DNA from 3 places in the Sphingosinicella microcystinivorans genome. Region 3 is predicted to be linked to each of the others. Evidence: riboswitches for the same ligand, from Rfam matches in the RefSeq annotation. Region 3 holds a riboswitch; each other region holds the start of a gene.
What was found. A riboswitch is a leader RNA that binds a small molecule or an ion and turns the genes downstream of it on or off. The one in region 3 is predicted to bind cobalamin.
Positions count from the first base shown of each region.

Region 1: it holds a riboswitch for cobalamin, as region 3 does, so the genes downstream of both, PE061_RS14525 (ribonucleoside triphosphate reductase) here and metE (5-methyltetrahydropteroyltriglutamate--homocysteine S-methyltransferase) in region 3, are expected to answer to the same signal.
Region 2: it holds a riboswitch for cobalamin, as region 3 does, so the genes downstream of both, PE061_RS16015 (TonB-dependent receptor plug domain-containing protein) here and metE (5-methyltetrahydropteroyltriglutamate--homocysteine S-methyltransferase) in region 3, are expected to answer to the same signal.

Region 1 covers NZ_CP116005.1:3,021,599-3,027,920, forward strand. The annotation lists gene PE061_RS14520 (GlcG/HbpS family heme-binding protein) at 310-798, shown strand; cobalamin riboswitch at 1,034-1,244, shown strand; gene PE061_RS14525 (ribonucleoside triphosphate reductase) at 1,351-3,396, shown strand; gene nrdD (anaerobic ribonucleoside-triphosphate reductase) at 3,413-3,595, shown strand; gene PE061_RS14535 (anaerobic ribonucleoside-triphosphate reductase activating protein) at 3,552-4,211, shown strand; gene PE061_RS14540 (hypothetical protein) at 4,434-4,796, opposite strand; gene PE061_RS14545 (hypothetical protein) at 4,865-5,332, opposite strand; gene gabD (NADP-dependent succinate-semialdehyde dehydrogenase) at 5,539-6,322, opposite strand, start outside.
Region 2 covers NZ_CP116005.1:3,337,215-3,343,536, forward strand. The annotation lists gene PE061_RS16005 (FecCD family ABC transporter permease) at 1-608, opposite strand, end outside; gene PE061_RS16010 (ABC transporter substrate-binding protein) at 605-1,384, opposite strand; gene PE061_RS16015 (TonB-dependent receptor plug domain-containing protein) at 1,372-3,243, opposite strand; cobalamin riboswitch at 3,320-3,520, opposite strand; gene rpmE (50S ribosomal protein L31) at 3,622-3,852, shown strand; gene PE061_RS16025 (VOC family protein) at 3,889-4,314, shown strand; gene PE061_RS16030 (zinc-binding dehydrogenase) at 4,311-5,285, shown strand; gene PE061_RS16035 (OsmC family protein) at 5,272-5,664, opposite strand; gene PE061_RS16040 (pirin family protein) at 5,738-6,322, opposite strand, start outside.
Region 3 covers NZ_CP116005.1:914,380-920,701, reverse strand. The annotation lists gene PE061_RS04430 (MmgE/PrpD family protein) at 1-1,091, shown strand, start outside; gene prpC (bifunctional 2-methylcitrate synthase/citrate synthase) at 1,105-2,262, shown strand; gene prpB (methylisocitrate lyase) at 2,272-3,177, shown strand; cobalamin riboswitch at 3,229-3,449, shown strand; gene metE (5-methyltetrahydropteroyltriglutamate--homocysteine S-methyltransferase) at 3,689-6,022, shown strand; gene PE061_RS04410 (hypothetical protein) at 5,976-6,278, opposite strand.

The DNA of each region.
Region 1 (6,322 bases), 2.1 Mb from region 3:
CCTTAGGTAACGGATTAGGTAACAGGACGTGCAACTACATGCAACAGAGTGAACAACATGAACGGCTGAATTGCTTGCCTTCAAACGATATGCAACACCATGCAACGCCGTCTGACACGCCTTCTAAGCTTGGGGTCGCAGGTTCGAATCCTGCCGGGCGCGCCAATTCCACCGAGGTCTATTCCGGTCCGCTGAGGTTCCGTCCGGCGCACGTTCTATGTATGTTGGCAGTGCCCAGCCGACCGGCGGAGGCTCGGAATGCACCTGCTTCAGAGTCTGAGACGGACCAGCCCGTCAAGGAGAAAAGCCATGAGATTCGGAACACTGCACGGCGTCGCGATTGCCCTTCTGGCTCTGACCGACGCCAATCCACTACACGCGCAGGCGCAGCAGACACCACCCGCCCCGCGGATTACGCTCGAGGAGGCCCGCGTCGCGATGGACGCCGCCGAGGCCGAGGCTCGCAGCAACAGATGGAATCTCGCTTTCGTGATCACGGATGCCGAGGCCACTCCGATCTATGTACGGCGTATGGACGAGGTGCCTACGCGGAACTACGAGATCGCGATGAACAAGGTCCAGACGGCGATCACGTCCGGAATGCACACGGCCGAGTATGCCGCTGCGGTTAAGGCGCAGCGGATACAGCCCATCGAGGGGGCGCTCACGTTCGATGGGGGGCTGCTGCTGCGAAGAGGCGGCCAGGTCGTGGGGGCGTTCAGTGCGAGCGGCGCCCGCGGTGCGGAAGATGCTCAGGCCGTGCGTGCCGGGATGGCGGCCATCGGCATCGAGCCGTAGTCCGGAGTCGTTAGCCGCGGCTGGTGGTACGGAGTGGCTGCTTGGCTTAGGCTTGGCGCATCAGCTGCCGCTCACCGGGATCCGCTGGTGCGAATCCGAGCAAGCCGTTTAAGTGCTATCCCATTCGGTCAGGGTTGCGAATAACGCGTTTGCCGAAGGGCAAACGCGACGTGAAAAGTTCGCCGCGGCAGTGTCGTCCGTGATCGAGAATATTGACATGATTCCCGGCCGGTGCTCTAGATGTAGTGGTCGTGGTCCTTTGAATCGCAAGATCAAGGGTTAAAAGGGAAGCCGGTGCGCCTTCGGGCAAGGCCGGTGCTGTCCCCGCAACTGTAAGCGGCGAGCCGCTGTCGATCGTGTCACTGACGCAGGTTCAAGCGTCGGGAAGGCCAGACAGCCGCTGTGACCCGCGAGCCAGGAGACCTGCCGCGACACCATGAACGTCCTCGGGCGGGGTGTCCCGGTGGTCGCTTGCTGGTGGCCGGCTGCTTGAGCCGACCCGTTTTCCCGCAGGCGTCTGCCCCGGCCTTGCCCCAACCCAGTGGGGTGCCGATGTCTGAACTGTCCGATCTGTCTCAAGGCAATTCCCTGCGCGCCGCATTGCCGCGGGCGATCGTCAAGCGCGGCGGCGAGACGACCGTCTTCGATGCCGGCAGGATCTGCTCCGCGATCGCGCGTGCCGGTCAGGCCAGCGGCGGGTTCGGCGGCGAGGAAGCCGATCGACTCACGCATGAGGCGGTCAAGGTGATCGCGCACCGCTTCGCCGGCTCGACGCCGCACATCGAGGACGTGCAGGACATCGTCGAGCAGGTGTTGATCGCGGCCGACCATGTCGCGACCGCGCGCGCCTATGTCGTCTATCGCGAGAAGCGCGGACAGGCGCGGCAGGACCGGAAGACGGTGGTCGACGTCGCCGTCTCCATCAATGAATATCTCGACCGCACCGACTGGCGCGTCAACGCCAACGCCAACCAGGGCTATTCGCTGGGCGGGCTCATCCTCAACCTTTCCGGCAAGGTCGTCGCCAACTACTGGCTGTCGCACATCTATCCGCCGGAAGTCGGCCGCGCCCATCGCGAGGGCGACATCCACATTCACGACCTCGACATGCTGGCCGGCTACTGCGCCGGCTGGTCGCTGCGCATGTTGTTGACCGAAGGGCTGAACGGCGTGCCCGGCAAGATCGAGGCGGGTCCGCCGAAGCACCTGTCGAGCGCGGTCGGGCAGATCGTCAATTTCCTCGGTACGCTGCAAAACGAATGGGCGGGCGCGCAGGCGTTCAGCTCGTTCGATACCTACATGGCGCCGTTCATCCGCAAGGACCGGCTCGGCTACGGCGAGGTGCTGCAATCAATTCAGGAACTGATCTACAACCTCAACGTCCCCTCGCGCTGGGGCACGCAGACGCCTTTCACAAATCTCACCTTCGACTGGATCTGTCCGGAGGACCTGCGCGACCAGGTGCCGATCGTCGGCGGCGAGGAGATGGATTTCACCTATGGCGACCTTCAGTCCGAAATGGACATGATCAACCGCGCCTACATGGAGGTGATGACCAAAGGCGACGCCAAGGGGCGCGTCTTCACGTTCCCGATCCCGACCTACAACATCACGCCGGATTTCCCGTGGGACAGCGAGAACGCCGACCACCTGTTCGAGATGACGGCGAAGTACGGCCTGCCCTATTTCCAGAACTTCATCAATTCCGAGCTGAAGCCGAACATGATCCGCTCGATGTGCTGCCGGCTCCAACTCGACCTCACCGAGTTGCTGAAGCGCGGCAACGGCCTGTTCGGCAGCGCCGAGCAGACCGGCTCGATCGGCGTGGTCACCGTCAATTGCGCGCGGCTCGGCCATCTCTGTCGCGGCAACGAGGCGGGCCTGTTCCAGCGCCTCGACACGCTGCTTGAGACCGGCCGCAACAGCCTCGAGATCAAGCGCAAGGTGGTGCAGCACTATATGGACAGCGGGCTGTTCCCTTACAGCAAGCGCTATCTCGGCACGCTTCGCAACCACTTCGCGACGCTCGGCGTCAACGGCATCAACGAGATGATCCGCAACTTCACTGCCGACTGCGAGACCATCGCCACGCCCTGGGGCCATGCCTTCGCCGTGCGCCTGCTCGACCACGTGCGGTCGCGCATCCGGGAATTCCAGGAGGAAACCGGCAGCCTGTTCAATCTGGAGGCGACGCCGGCGGAAGGCACCACCTACCGCTTCGCCAAGGAAGACCGCAAGCGCTACCCCGGCATCCTGCAGGCCGGCACCGACGAGAACCCCTATTACACCAATTCGAGCCAGCTTCCGGTCGGCTTCACCGACGATCCGTTCGAGGCGCTCGAGCGTCAGGACGAATTGCAGCGTAAATATACCGGCGGCACCGTGCTGCATCTCTATATGGGCGCGCGCCTGTCGTCCGGCGCGGCGTGCAAGAAGCTGGTGCGTCGTGCCCTCACCAACTTCCACCTGCCGTACATCACGGTGACGCCGACATTCTCGATCTGTCCGACCCACGGCTATCTCGAAGGCGAGCACGCCTTCTGTCCGAAATGCGATGCCGAACGACTCGCAGCCAAGCGGCAGGCCGCCGCACGTTGAAGGAAGGAGACCCGATATGACCGAATGCAACGACCCCGGCGAAACCGGAATCACGCTGCGCGACGACGAGCGTCAGCCCTGCGAGGTCTGGACCCGCGTGATGGGCTATCACCGCCCGGTGTCCTCGTTCAACCGGGGCAAGAAAGGCGAGCACAATGAGCGCCGGTTCTTCAGCGAAGCGCGCACCGCGCTCCGCTGAACTGCGTGTCGGCGGACTTGCCCGGCTGTCCACATGCGACTGGCCGGGCGAGCTCGTCGCCACGATCTTCTGCCAGGGCTGCCCGTGGGCCTGCGGCTATTGCCATAACCCGCACCTCATTCCGCCAGATGCCGAGACGGACATGGCGTGGACCGACGTGCTGTCGTTCCTCGAGTCTCGTCGCGGCCTGCTCGACGGCGTGGTGTTCTCGGGCGGCGAGCCGACCTTGCAGGCCGCGCTGCCGGAAGCGATGCGCGCGGCGCGCGCGCTCGGCTTCCGCATCGGCCTGCACACCGCCGGGCCCTATCCGGCACGGCTTGCCGAGGTGCTGCCGCTGACCGACTGGATCGGTTTCGACGTCAAGGCCGCCTTCGACGATTACGGGCGGATCACCGCTGTCGCCGGCAGCGGTATCAAGGCGAAAGCGAGCCTCGCCCGGGTGCTCGCCAGCGGTGTCGCCTGCGATATCCGCACGCCGGTGCACGATGCGTTGCTGGATCGCGCCGCCTTGACGCGTCTCGCGTCAGACCTCGCCGCGCTGGGCGTCCGCAACCACCGCCTTCAGCCGTTCCGCGCGACCGGGTGTACGAACGCGGCATTGCTTGAGAGAAAATGATGGAGTCGTTCTTGCTTTCGGGTATGCCGCGGTTCCAACGGGTTAGCATGTGTGGAGGTCTTTCGAATGAACCACAAGCGCGGAAGGCCGAGGAACAGGCGCGCCGGGTGCAAGATGTGCAAACCGTGGAAGGTCAACGGCTTTCGCACCGCGCGCCGGGACGGCGAGAAGTTCAGCGACCACAGGCGCCGCATCGCGGCCGGAGACGACCTGCGGCGGCGTCTATTTTGCGGCCCAGCGGCGTAGTCCGGCGCCGGCCTGCGCGAGCGCCATGGCCGGAAGCGCGAGGAACGCCAGAACGATGAGGCCGAGCGGCAGCATCGAAAGGTCGGACGCCGAAGCGGCGAGCACGACGATCTGGCTGACGATCATCAAGGCGCCCCAGCGCCACGGGCGGTCGGGGAAGGCGAAACCGAGCAGCCCCGAGAGCGCCAGCGCCAGCGGATAGGCGGCGGACCAGTAGAGCTCGGAATCCCAAGGTTCCTGCCGCCCGCCCAAACAGGCGGTCGCAGACCAGAGAAATATGCCGCCGATCGCGGCAAGACCGGCGGCCTTGAGGCCATGCGTATCCGTCATGTCGGTCACGCGGGTTTTCTACCGGAACGGGCTTAACGGCGCGTTGCCCCGCCCGCTCCCGGCGGCTGAATCAGGCTCTAGCGCCGCCTTTCCCGTGCGCGGTCATCGGAATCGTGCCGTCTGCGATCGTTCCGATCGCGGTCCGGCCGCGCATAGTTCGGGCGGCGATCCCGGTCGTTGTTCCAGCGCGGGCCGTCCCTGTCCCGATCCCGCCAGCGATTGCGGTCCCGGTCCCGGCGGTCCCGGTCGTATGAGGGCTTCCGGTCGTGGCCCCGGTTCGCCCAGTAGTCGCGCTGGCGGGCCGTCCAGCGGTGGCGCTTTCCGTGGCGGTCGAAGACGTAATAGCCCGAACCGGGGTAATAATATCCATCGTACCAGCCGTATCCGTAGCCGGAATAATAGGGGTAATCGTATCCGTAACGATCATAGTGGCCGTGGCCGACCGAAACGCCGGCCCTGCCGTATCCGTCGGACATGCAGCCGCCGAGCGCGAGCGCGGACAGCAGAAGAGCGATGCCGGCGGTTGCCTTTCGAATGGGTTTCATAGCCTTCTCCTGCCTTCGAGGAGACCATAAGACGCCTGAACCGCGGGTGAAGCCGCGCATCACCCGCGGTTCAGGCGCCGGAGCGCCGGTTTCGCGCCTACCCTAAAAAAGACGCCGGGCCCACTTCGGGAGACCGGCGTCCAGGTGATGCATTGGGGTCAATGCACTGAACCTGAACGCTTATCGGACGAAATGTTTCCCTCGCCTCAGACGGTGAGGCAGAGGTACTTCATCTCGACATACTCCTCGATGCCATAGCGCGAGCCTTCGCGCCCCAAGCCGGACTGCTTAACGCCGCCGAAGGGCGCGACCTCGGTGGAGAGGATGCCGGAGTTGATGCACACCATGCCCGCCTCGATCGCCTCTGCGACGCGCCAGACGCGCGAGAGGTTGTTCGAATAGAAATAGGCCGCGAGGCCGAACTCGGTGTCGTTGGCCATGGCGACGGCCTTTTCCTCGGTGCCGAAGCGGATGACGGGCGCGAGCGGCCCGAACGTCTCCTCGTGCGCGACGAGCATGTCCTGCGTGACGTTCGCGAGCACGGTCGGCTCGAAGAAGGTGCCGCCTAGCGCATGGCGCTTGCCGCCGGTGACGATACGCGCGCCCTTGGCGGTTGCATCGGCGATGTGCTCCTCCACCTTTTCAACGGCCGCGGCATTGATCAGCGGGCCCTGCTCGGTGCCCGCGTCGAGGCCGCTGCCGACCTTGAGGTTCGCGGCGGCCTTGGCGAGCTTTTCGACGAATTCGTCATAGACGCCGTCCTGCACGTAGAGCCGGTTCGAGCAGACGCAGGTCTGGCCGGAGTTGCGGTACTTGGAGGCAAGCGCACCGGCGACGGCGGCGTCCACGTCCGCGTCGTCGAAGACGATGAAGGGCGCATTGCCGCCGAGTTCGAGGCTGAGCTTCTTGATGGTGTCCGCCGACTGGCGCATCAGCAGGCGGCCGATCTCCGTGGAGCCGGTAAACGACAGCTTGCGGACGATGGGGTTC
Region 2 (6,322 bases), 2.1 Mb from region 3:
AGGCCGCGCGAAGCGGAGAACACAAGCGCGCTTCCGATCAGCATGGCGGGCAGGCCGACACCGACATGCGCGACGCTGCGGTCCGCGAAGGAGCCGAGCAGCCAGAACATCATGTCGTAGAAGGCGAACGGCGACGCGGCGAGCGCCAGCGCGAGGTTCATCATCGCGCCGCCCAGCGCCGAGATGGCGACGCCCGCGAGGATCAGTGTCGTCGAGGATGCGCCGCGCCCGGCGAGCAGCAGGAGCAGGACGAGCGCGATCAGCGCGCCCGCGATGCCGCCGCCCGCCATCGCGATCGTTCCCGAGAAGCCGAGGAAATAGCCCGTCACCACCGCGCCGAGCGCCGCGCCGGCGGAGGTGCCGAGGATGTCGGGCGAGGCGAGGGGGTTTCGGAGGAGACCCTGCAAGGCCGCGCCGCTGATGCCGAGCGCGGCACCGGCGGCAGCGGCGAGGACGAGCCGAGGCAGCCGAAGCTCCGTGAACAGCATCCGGGCGAGATCGGGGTCGCGAAGCAGCGCCGAGACCGGCACCTCGCCGACCAGCAGCGACAGCAGCGCGACCGGCACGAGCAGCGCCAGAAGCAGGACGGACAGCCGCGCCGCCGTCACCGGATCGTCTCCCGCAGGCGCGCGACATCGGCCGCGGCGAGCGGGCCGGGGCAGAGCCACGCGCGGCCGTCCACCTCGACATTGCGTGTTCCGGCGACGCGGACGGCACTGTCGATCCATTCCTGCGGCAGCGAATATTGCCCGCTGCGGTAGCGGCTGTGGATGAGGAGCGGCGGCGGCGCGGCGATCAGTCCCTCCAGCGACACGCGGCCCGTGGGCGTGCTGGTCTGCCGGATACCCGCATAGGTGAGCAGTTCGGAGCTGATCGAATCCGGGGCGGCGGTGAGCCCGCCCGCCGTGATCATCAGGCCCGTATGGCGCGGCGGCAACGGCGATCCCAGCCGTGCGTCCATCCAGCCGATCAGCGCCTCGCCGCGCGCCGGATGGCCGAGCGCGGCCGCCACGGTGCGGATGTTGGCCCGGAGGCCCGCGAGCGTCATCGGCGGCGGCACGTCGACGACGCGCGTGCCCGTCCGCTCGGCGAGCGCGCGGGCGAAGCGGTTCACCGCGCCGCCGGTGACGACCAGATCGGGCTTCAGCGCCGCGACGGCGCTGAACCTGCCGTCGTTGCCGTGCAGGCCGCGCGCTTTGGGGGCGAGCGGCGTCTCGTGCCGGTCGTGGCCGAGATAGGAGACGGAAACGAGCTGCCCCGGCTCGGCGAGCAGCAGCACCAGTTCGTCCGTGCAAAGCCCGAGCGAGGCGACGCGTGCCGGTGCGGCCTCCGCCGCCGTCGCGGCGAAGGCCAGCAGGCCGAGAAGGGCGATCAGCCGCCCCATTTCACCCGGATGCCGCCGAACGCGGAGATGCCCTGCGTCCGATATCCGTAGGCGTCCTCATAGGTCGCATCGAACAGGTTCTCGATGCGGCCGGTGAGTTCGAAGTCGCCGCCGAGCCTCACGCGGCCCGAAAGCGTGGCGAGCACATAGTCCTTCAGCGTCACGACGCGCGCCGGGAAGCTGTCGAAGTCCGTGTCCTTGCGATTGCCCACGTAGTTCGCCGCGAACGTCACCGAGGCGGCGTCGAAATCGGCGGTCGCGAGCAGGCTGCCGCTGTGGCGAGGCCGCCGGGCCTCGCGGAGCCGCGCGACACCCGCGAGCTGCGCCTCCCTGGCGTCGAGCCACGTGTAGCTGCCGCCGAGCGTCAGCCACGCGAGCGGCTTCGCGTCGAACGACGCTTCGATACCCCTCCGCTTGCTCTTGCCCGCCGCGTTGGCGACGCCCGACAGGAAGGTCGCGGAATCGAAGGTGGAGACGATCTCGTTCTCGAGATCGGCCTGGAACCACGTCACGTCCGCCGAGACCGCAGCCGTGCGATAGCCGACGCCCGCATCCCAGCCGACCGAGCGTTCCGGCCTCAGGTCCGGGTTGCCGACGAAGCTGCCGGGGAAGAAGCCGAACATCTCCGTGAAGGTCGGATCGGTGACGCCCTTGCCCGCGCTCGCGTGGACGGTGAAGCCGTTCTCCAGCGTGTAGCGGCCGCTCGCGCGCCACGTCGTCGCGTCCTTGAAGGCGTCGTTCTCGTCGCGGCGGACGCTCGCGCCGAGGGCGAGGCCGCCTGCGCTCAGCCCGTAGTCGAGCACGAAGCTGGTGCGGTCGCGCGAGACGCGCTGGTTGGTGCCGCCGAAATACTCGGCGTCGTCGGCAATGAAGCGCTGCGTGCGATGCTCGATCGCGCCGGTGACGCGGTGGCGGAAGGCCTCGCTGCCGAAGTCGATGCCGGTCTGGTAGCCGGTCTCGAACACCTCGGCGTCGGTGCGGTTCAGGAACGTGCCGCCGTCGCGGTTGATGTTGTCGGTGGTGACGAAGCTGCCGAAGATCTCGTGCCGCCAGCGGCCGTCCAGCGTGTCCACGCGCCCGAAGCCGCGCAGCGCGGTCGCGCGGATGCGCGTCGCGTCGCGCGTGTCGTCGCGCACGAAGACATCGTTGTAGCCGTCGAATTCGCTGAGCGAACTGGTGTGGCGCACGACGAGGCCGAGCTCGCCGTTCTCGATCGGACGCACCGAGGCCTTGGCGGAGAGCATCAGCGATTCATAGCCGTCGCGCTCCCTGATGCCGCCGCCGAAGCTGTCGATGCCCTTTGTATCGTACCAGCTCGATTGCACGACGATGCCGCCGCGCTCGCTGCCGATGCCGGCGCCGCCCGCCGCGTGGACGGTGCCGAACGAGCCCGCCTCGGCGCTGCCGAAGATGCGCGTGCCGTCCGCGGGCTCCGCCGTTGTGACGGATACGACGCCGCCGATCGCCTCGGAGCCCCACAGCGCCGACTGCGGCCCGCGCAGCACCTCGGCGCGCGCGATGCCGTCCGAGGGCAGGGTTTCCCAGCGGAACTCGCCGGAGGTGGCGGGGTCGTTGGCGGCGATGCCGTCGACGAAGACGAGCGTGTGGTTCGCCTCCGCGCCGCGGATGCGCACCTGCGTCTGCGCGCCCGTCGGGCCGGACCGCGCCACGGAGACGCCCGGCGACAGGCGCAGCACGTCGACGAGCTGCGGCAGCGCGACCGCCTCGATGGCGGCGCCGTCGATCACGGTCAGCGCGCTGCCGGTCTCGCCGTAGGCGACCGGCTCGCGGGCCGCCGAGACGATCAGCTCGGCATCGCTCGCGATGGCGGCGGATGAAAGAAGAAGTGCAACAATCATAATGTCCTCCATGACCATGTTCTCACATCGTCACAGCGGGCATGACTGCTCGCACGCGATCGGCTGGACCCGGCCGGGCGTGGACGACAGACATGGCAGGTTTCCTGGCTTGCGGATCGCCGTCTTGATGCCGCCTTCCCGGTCGGGCCCGCGAAGGGCCGTTCCAGTGGCATCGTGGCATCGAGACTAGCCGCCTACAGTTGCGGGCACAGCGCCGGTTTCGGACCGGCTTCCCTATTCTCCCCGTTGCCGGGGCACCATGTCATCCGCGGGCCATAATCGCTTGCCGCGCGGCTTGCAAGTGGCGCGCGTGTCGGCTATTGGCGCCGCTTTCCCGGCGGCTGGTCGGAAACCAGCGGCAGAAGACGGAGCAGTCCAGTGAAGCAGAACATCCACCCCGACTATCACACCATCACGGTGCAGATGACGGACGGGACCACCTACCAGACGCGTTCGACGTGGGGGAAGGAGGGCGACACGCTGCTCCTCGAAATCGACCCGACGACGCACCCGGCATGGACCGGCGGCGCGCAGAAGGTGCTCGACACCGGCGGCCGCGTCGCGCGCTTCAACAGGCGCTTCGGCGGTCTCAGCCTCGGCAAGAAGTAAGCCCCGTGCGGCGGCGTCTCGCCTGAGCGCGCCGCCGTGAACGGACTTGTCCATCACATCGACCTCAACGCCGGCGATCTCGCGGCGTCGAAGCGCGTCTACGGCCTGCTGCTGGACGCGCTCGGCTACACGTGCGTGCGTGACGACGGCGAGTGCGAGTGGGACATACGCTCGCCCGCCGGCTTCGCCTCGATCGGGCTGAAGCAGGCGCGGCTCCCGGACCACGCGCATCAGCGCTACGCCCCCGGCATCCATCACCTCGCCTGGTCGGTGGACAGCCGCGCCGAGGTGGACCGCATCCACGCCCTGCTCCGGGACGCCGGAATCCGTATCCTCGATGCGCCCGCGCTCTATCCCGAATATTCGGCGGACTATTACGCCGTGTTCTTCGAGGACCCGGACGGCATCAAGCTCGAGGTGCTGAATGCGCCGGGCTTCGCGGCCCCGGGCCGCAATCCGTGAAGGCATGGGTCTGCCACCACCTGAGCGAGGACCGCTCCGGGCTGCGCTTCGAGGCCGCGTGGCCTGACGCGCCGTCGCCCGCGCCGGGCGAGGTGCGCGTCGCGCTGAGCGCGGCGGCGCTCAACTTCCCGGACCTGCTGATGCTGTGGGGGGGATACCAGTTCAGGCCGGCGCTGCCGTTCGTGCCGGGCGTCGAGGGCGTCGGCGTCGTCACCGATACGGGCGCGGGCGTCGATCCGGCGCTGGCGGGGCGCCGCGTCGTCGTCGTCGCGCGCTCGGGGTGCCTTGCCGGGGCGATCACGCTCGGCGCCGAAAGCGTTCGCCCCGCGCCGGAAACCTGCTCCGACGCGGAAGCGGCGGCCTACGTGGTCGGCGCGCTCACCGCGTGGGTCGGGCTCGCCGAGCGCGGCCGCCTCGGCAGGGGCGAGACGCTGCTGGTGACGGGCGCGGGCGGCGGCATGGGGCTCGCCGCGGTCGCGATGGGAAAGGCGCTCGGCGCGCACGTCATCGCCGCCGCGTCCGATGCACGGAAGCTCGTCGCCGCGCGCGCGGCCGGGGCCGATGAAACCCTTCTCGTCGAACGCGCCGCGCCCGATCTCCCGGCGTTGAAGGACCGTATCGACGTGGTGTTCGATCCGGTCGGCGGCGCGCTGTTCGCGCCCGCCGTGCGGACGCTGCGCTGGAACGGGCGCTACCTGCTGATCGGCTTCGCGGGCGGCATCCCGGAGCCGTTCGCGTCAAACCATGCGCTCATCAAGGGCATCGAGATCGTCGGCGTGCGCGCCGGGGAATTCGGCCGCCGCGACCCGGCGGGCGGCGCCCGCGCCCGCACAGCGATCGACGCGCTCGCCGCGTCAGGGCGCTACCGGCCCGTCATCGGCCTCGAGGTGCCGCTGGCGCGTGCCGACGAGGCGTTCGCCGCGATGGCGGCGGGCACGCTCGTCGGAAAGGCCGTGGTCAGGATTCGCTGAGCGTCGTTTCGACCGGCACGCCGTTTTTGATCGCGAGCGTCACCGGCGTGCGCTCGGCGATGTCCGCCAGCCGCGCGCGCTGTTCATCGGAGAGGTCGCCGGTCAGCGTCAGCACGCGCTCGATCCGCGCAGTGTCGCCGTCCTTCAGGTGCCGCATCGCCACCCCGGCGCTTTCCAGCGGCCAGCCCTTGCGCTTCGCGTACATCCTGAGCGTGATCGCCGTGCACGAGCCGAGCGCGGCGAGCAGAAGCTGGAACGGGGCGGGCCCGGTGTCCTTGCCGCCGAGCGTCTCGGGCTCGTCGGACACGAACGCGTGATGCCCGGCGCGGACGTCGACCTTGTAGTCGTCCGTGCCGATGTTCGCGGTCACGCGCGCGATGGTGATTTCGGCCATGTCGGCTCCTTCGCGAAAGAAACGGGAGGCAGACGGCGCGCGCCTACCTCCCGATCCACTATGCCGCAGCCATCCGGCCGAAGCGACCGCTGTTGAAGTCGTCGATGGCGGCGCGGATCTCCGCCTCGCTGTTCATCACGAACGGGCCGTAGCCGACGATCGGCTCCTCGATCGGTTCCCCGGTCAGCACCAGCAGGGTGCTGTCGCCGGACGCCGCGATCCGCGTGGACGTGCCCGTGCGGCTAAGCTCCAGCACCTCGGCGGCGCCCGCATCGGTGCCGTTCACCGTCACGTGGCCCGACAGCACGACGACGAGCGTCGTGTGGCCTTCGGGCAGGTCGAGCGTCACGTCGGCGTCGCGGTCCAGCCGCACGTCCCAGACGTTGACCGGCGTGAACGTCCGCGCCGGGCCGGTCTTGCCGCCGAGCGTGCCCGCGATGAGCCGTGCCCGCCCGCCGCCGAGATCGACGACGGGGATGTCCGCGTCCACGATCGACTGGTAGCCGGGCGCTGCCATCTTGTCCTTCGCGGGCAGGTTCACCCAGAGCTGGACCATGCGGAACGGGCCGCCCGTGCGGGTGAAGCCCGCCGAGTGGAACTCCTCGTGGAGGATGCCGCCCGCCGCCGTCATCCACTGCACGTC
Region 3 (6,322 bases):
ACGGCGCAGCGCTCGTGCGCGGCATCGCTGCCGGTTATGAAATCCAGGTCGATCTGGTGAAGGGCATCTGCCTTCACGAGCACAAGATCGACCACATCGCGCATCTGGGGCCGAGCGCGGCGGGCGGCATCGGCGCGCTGCTCGGGCTTTCGACCGAAGTGACGTATCAGGCGATCCAGCAGGCGCTGCACGTGACGACGACGACGCGCCAGTCGCGCAAGGGCGAGATCTCGACGTGGAAGGCCTATGCCCCGGCGTTCGCGGGCAAGATGGCGATCGAGGCGGTGGACCGCGCGATGCGCGGCGAGGGTGCGCCGTCGCCGGCTTACGAAGGCGAGGACGGGTTCATCGCGTGGCTGCTGTCCGGCTCCGGCCACGTCTATCAGGTGCCGCTGCCCGAGGCGGGCGAGCCGAAGCGCGCGATCCTCGACACCTACACCAAGGAGTATTCGGCCGAGTACCAGAGCCAGGCGCTGATCGACCTTGCGAAACGCATGGGACCGAAGGTGGGGGATTTCGGCGCAGTCGAGAGCATCCTCATCAAGACCAGCCATCACACGCACTACGTGATCGGCACCGGTGCGAACGATCCGCAGAAGATGGACCCGAAGGCGAGCCGCGAAACGCTCGACCACTCGATCATGTACATCTTCGCGGTCGCGCTTCAGGACGGCGGCTGGCACCACGTGAAAAGCTATGCGCCCGAACGCGCGCAGCGGCCGGATACGGTGGAGCTTTGGCACAAGATCTCCACCGAGGAAGACCCGGCATGGACCGCGCGCTATCACGCAAGGGGCAGCGACAAGGCGTTCGGCGGCAAGGTCGTCATCAGGATGAAGGACGGCCGCTCCATCGTCGACGAGCTCGCCCTCGCCGACGCGCATCCCGCGGGCGCCCGGCCCTTCGCCCGGCCCCAGTATATCGAGAAATTCCGAACGCTCGCGGACGGGATCGTCGAGCGTGCCGAGCAGGACCGCTTCATCGGCCTCGTGGAACGCCTGCCGCTGCTGAGTGCGGCTGAGGTGGCTGCGCTCAATTTCATCGTTCCGGCCGAACGGCTGGGGCCGGCCGCGCCGGCCGGCATCTTCTGAACCGGAGGGAATCATGGGAGCCCAGTTCAAGCCCAAGAAGTCGGTGGCGCTTTCGGGCGTCACCGCGGGCAACACCGCGCTCTGCACGGTGGGCCGCACCGGGAACGACCTGCACTATCGCGGCTACGACATCCTCGATCTTGCAGAGACGAGCGCGTTCGAGGAGATCGCGCACCTGCTCGTTCACGGGGAATTGCCGGCGTCTTCGCAGCTTTCCGCCTACAAGGCGAAGCTGAAGGGGCTACGCGGTCTGCCGCAATCGGTGAAGGAGGCGCTGGAAGCGATCCCCGCGGCTGCGCATCCGATGGACGTGATGCGCTCCGGCGTCTCCGCGCTCGGCTGCGTGCTGCCCGAGACGCACGACCATAACCTCCCCGGCACGCGCGACATCGCGGACCGGCTGATGGCCTCGCTCGGCTCGATCCTGCTCTACTGGTATCACTTCGCGCATCACGGCAGGCGGATCGCGGTGGAGACGGACGACGACAGCATCGGCGGACATTTCCTGCACCTGCTGCACGGGCGGCCGCCCTCTGCCAGCTTCGTGCGGGCGATGCACACCTCGCTGATCCTCTACGCCGAGCACGAGTTCAACGCTTCCACCTTCACCGCGCGCGTGATCGCGGGCACGGGATCGGACATGTATTCGTGCATCGCGGGTGCCATCGGCGCGCTGAGGGGCCCGAAGCACGGCGGCGCCAACGAGGTCGCCTTCGAAATCCAGAAGCGCTACGCGAACGCCGACGCGGCGGAAGCCGACATCCGCCGCCGGGTGGAGGCGAAGGAGGTCGTCATCGGTTTCGGCCATCCGGTCTACACGGTGTCCGATCCGCGCAACGTCGTCATCAAGCGCGTCGCGCAGGCGCTCGCCGACGAACAGGGCGCGCACCGGCAGTTCATGGTCGCCGAGCGCATCGAGCAGGTGATGTGGGATGCGAAGCGCATGTTCCCGAACCTCGACTGGTTCAGCGCCGTCTCCTATCACCTGATGGGCGTGCCGACGGCGATGTTCACGCCGCTGTTCGTGATCGCCCGCACGTCCGGCTGGGCGGCGCATGTCATCGAGCAGCGGCAGGACAACAAGATCATCCGCCCGTCGGCGAACTATATCGGGCCCGAGAATCTCGCCTTCGTTCCGCTCGCGCGGCGCGGCGAGAACCCGGCCGCATAAGGAGCGACAATGCCGTATCTGATCGCAGACGAATTGCCGAAGGAAAGTGCCGGGAAGCGGTTCCGCGCGCTTCTGGAGCGGCCGCAGATTCTCCGGCTTCCCGGTGCGCACAACGGCCATGCCGCCTTGCAGGCGAAGGCGGCCGGGTTCGAGGGGCTGTACCTTTCCGGCGCGGCGATGACCGCGAGCATGGGGCTTCCCGATCTCGGCATCATCACGGTGGACGAGGCGGCGTTCTTCATCCGCCAGATCGCGCGCGCGTCCGCCCTGCCGCTGCTGGTGGACGGCGACACCGGCTACGGCGAGGCGCTGAACGTGATGCACATGGTGCGCACGTTCGAGGAGGCGGGCGCGGGCGCGGTGCATCTGGAGGACCAGATCCTGCCGAAGAAGTGCGGGCACCTGAACGGCAAGAAACTCGCCGACGCGCATGACATGGCGGCGAAGGTGGCGGCGGCGAAAAGGGCCGCGCGGGACATGGTGATCGTCGCGCGCACCGATGCGGCGGGTGTCGAGGGCTTCGACGCGGCGGTGGCGCGCGCGAAGCTGTATGTCGAGGCGGGCGCCGACGCGATCTTCCCGGAGGCGCTGGCAACGCGCGAGATGTTCGAGGCGTTCGCGAAGGCGATGCCGGGTGTGCCGCTGCTCGCCAACATGACCGAGTTCGGCAGGACGCCGTTCTTCACCGCGTCCGAATTCGAGGCGATGGGCTACAGGATGGTGATCTGGCCGGTATCGTCCCTGCGCGTCGCCAACAAGGCGCAGGCGAAGCTCTACGCCGCCATCGCGAAAGATGGGGGAACGCACAACATGGTCGGCGAGATGCAGACACGGGCGGAACTTTATGAAGTTATCGGGCTCGAGGATTATGAAGCGCTGGATGCCTCGATCGTGAGGACGGTGCTGCCGTCCTGAAAATCATATAAAGATTTCTTTATATTCGTGTTGACATCCATGACGCGCGGGGTAGAGTGCACGGGTCGAGGTTCCCGACGGGCGCGAGCGCGCCGGGCTAAGACGGGAAGCCGGTGGCGTCCGCACGCGGACGGAATCCGGCGCTGCCCCCGCAACTGTAAGCGGCGAGCGGCGGTTCCTTCCATGCCACTGGCGCCCATCCGCGCCGGGAAGGCCGGAGCCGTCGCAGCGACCCGCGAGCCAGGAGACCTGCCTCGACGCGATACGTTTCCTCGGGCGGGGTGCCCCGGTGGATCGCGCGAGATGCCGCAGACGGCCCGCCGGCCCATGCGTTCGCGTGCCATCGGTGTGTCCGCCCAAACCGCAGGTGCGAGCCGATGACCCGTCCCATGTTCCCCGTCCGAATGAGCAGGCGCGCCGCGTCCGGCTGACGCGGCGCGCCATTTCCCGAGCACCATTTCCGAACACCAGCAACCGGCAGGCCGCGCGTCTCGTCGGAAGGAGATTTCCCATGCCCGTCTATGTCAGCAACCTCGGCTTTCCCCGTATCGGCGCGCGGCGCGAACTGAAGACCGCGCTCGAATCCTTCTGGTCCGGCAAGGCCACGCGCGAGGCGCTGCTCGGCACCGCGAAGGACCTGCGCGCCGCGACGTGGCGGCGCCAGCAGGCGCTCGGCCTCGACATCGTGCCGTCGGGCGATTTCTCGCTCTACGACCAGGTGCTCGACACCAGCGTGATGGTCGGCGCGATCCCGGCGCTCTATCGGCCGCTCGGCGCGCCGGAGTCGCTCGACGTCTACTTCGCGATGGCGCGCGGCACGCAGGCGGCGAACGCCGAAAACGGCTGCGCGCACGGCCACGGCCACGGTCATGGCGGCGCCGACGTGCCCGCGCAGGAAATGACCAAGTGGTTCGACACAAACTATCACTATCTCGTGCCCGAACTCGGTCCGCTGCAACGCTTCGCGCTGACCACGACGAAGCCGGTGGACGAATTCCGCGAGGCGAAGGCGCTCGGCATCCACACGCGTCCTGTCATCATCGGCCCGGTGACGTGGCTGCTGCTCGCCAAGCCCGCGCAGGAGGGATTCGAACCCCTGTCGCTGCTCGGCGACCTGCTGCCCGTCTACGTCGAGCTGCTGTCGCGGCTGCGCGATGCCGGTGCGGACTGGGTGCAGATCGACGAGCCCGCGCTGGTGCTCGATCTGGACGACGCGGCGCGCGCGGCGTTCCGTACCGCCTATGCCGAATTCGCCGAGCGCGTTTCGGGACTGAAGCTGATGCTGGCGACGTATTTCGGCGGGCTCGGCGACAATCTGGAGACGGCGGTCGGCCTGCCGGTCGCCGGGCTGCATGTCGATCTGGTGCGCGCGCCGGAGCAACTCGACGCGGTCGTGGGAAAGGCGCCCGCGAACCTCACGCTGTCGCTCGGCGTCGTCGACGGGCGCAACGTGTGGAAGACCGACCTCGCCGCCGTGCTCGATCGCATCGCGCCGGTGGCCGCGCGGCGCACCAAGCTGCTGATCGCGCCGTCGTGCTCGCTGCTGCACGTCCCCGTCGATCTCGACCTCGAAACGAAGCTCGATCCCGCGGTGAAGGACTGGCTGGCGTTCGGGGTGCAGAAGCTGGAGGAACTCGCGCTGCTCGGCAAGGCGCTGAACGGCGGGCGCGAAAGCGTGGGCGAAGCGCTCGCGGCGAACGCGGCCTCGATCGCCGCGCGGCGCGCCTCGCCGCTGGTCCGCGATCCCGCAGTGCGCGCGCGGCTGGCGGAGGTGGACGCGGGCTGGTCCGTGCGCTCGGCGCCGTTCGCCGAGCGCATCGCGGCGCAGCGGGCGATTCTCGCGCTGCCGCCGCTGCCGACGACCACCATCGGCTCCTTCCCGCAGACGGCGGCGGTGCGCAAGGCGCGCGCCGCGCACGGCAAGGGCGACCTTGACGACGCGGGCTACGACGCCTTCCTGCGCGAGGAGACGGAGCGCGCCATCCGCTGGCAGGAGGAGATCGGGCTCGACGTGCTCGTGCACGGCGAGTTCGAGCGCAACGACATGGTGCAGTATTTCGGCGAGCAGCTTTCGGGCTTCGCCTTCACGAAGGCGGGCTGGGTGCAGAGCTACGGCTCGCGCTGCGTGCGGCCGCCGATCATCTACGGCGACGTGTCGCGGCCGCAGCCGATGACGGTGGACTGGTGGCGCTATGCGCAGTCGCTCACCGAGAAGCCGGTGAAGGGGATGCTGACGGGCCCGGTGACGATCCTGCAATGGTCGTTCGTGCGCGACGACCAGCCGCGCGCCGACACCTGCCGCCAGATCGCGCTCGCCATCCGCGACGAGGTGCTGGACCTCGAGGCCGCGGGCGCGAAGATCGTGCAGATCGACGAGGCCGCGCTGCGCGAGGGGCTGCCACTGTGCCGCACCGACTGGCAGAAGTATCTCGATTGGGCGGTCGACGCCTTCCGCCTCGCGTCCTCGGGCGTGCGGTCGGAAACCCAGATCCACACGCACATGTGCTATTCGGAATTCAACGACATCATTGCCGCGATCGGCGCGATGGACGCGGACGTGATCTCCATCGAGACGGCGCGCTCGAAGATGGAGCTGCTGGATGCGTTCGCGACATCCGCTTATCCGAACGAAATCGGACCGGGCGTCTATGACATCCATTCCCCGCGCATTCCGACGCCCGGGGAAATGCAGCACCTCCTCCGTGCGGCGGGCGAGCGCTTGTTGGTGCGCCAGCTCTGGGTGAATCCGGATTGCGGCCTCAAGACCCGCGGCTGGGACGAGGTGAGACCGGCGCTCGTCAACATGGTGGAGGCTGCGAAAGCGGTACGCGCAGGAACCGGATGAAACCGGCGCCTTCAGCTCGCCGAAGGGGGCTGGTCACGGGAGCGAGGGCGGGCTGCGGGCCGTCATGGTCGAACCGCTGGCGATAGTCGTATGAGACATGGCCGCCGATCGCCGTGAACGTGGCGAAACCGGGATCGACGTTGGCCTGCGCCGTCAGGCCCAGCCGTTTGTCGTCGATGCGGTTGATCGGGTTGGAGAGGGCGACGCCCGCATCGTCGGCCTGATCGCTCGGGCGCGGCCCCAGCGGGCGGGCCATGCGAACGGGGTTGCGACCCGCCTAGGTCGCGCCGGGCGCAATAG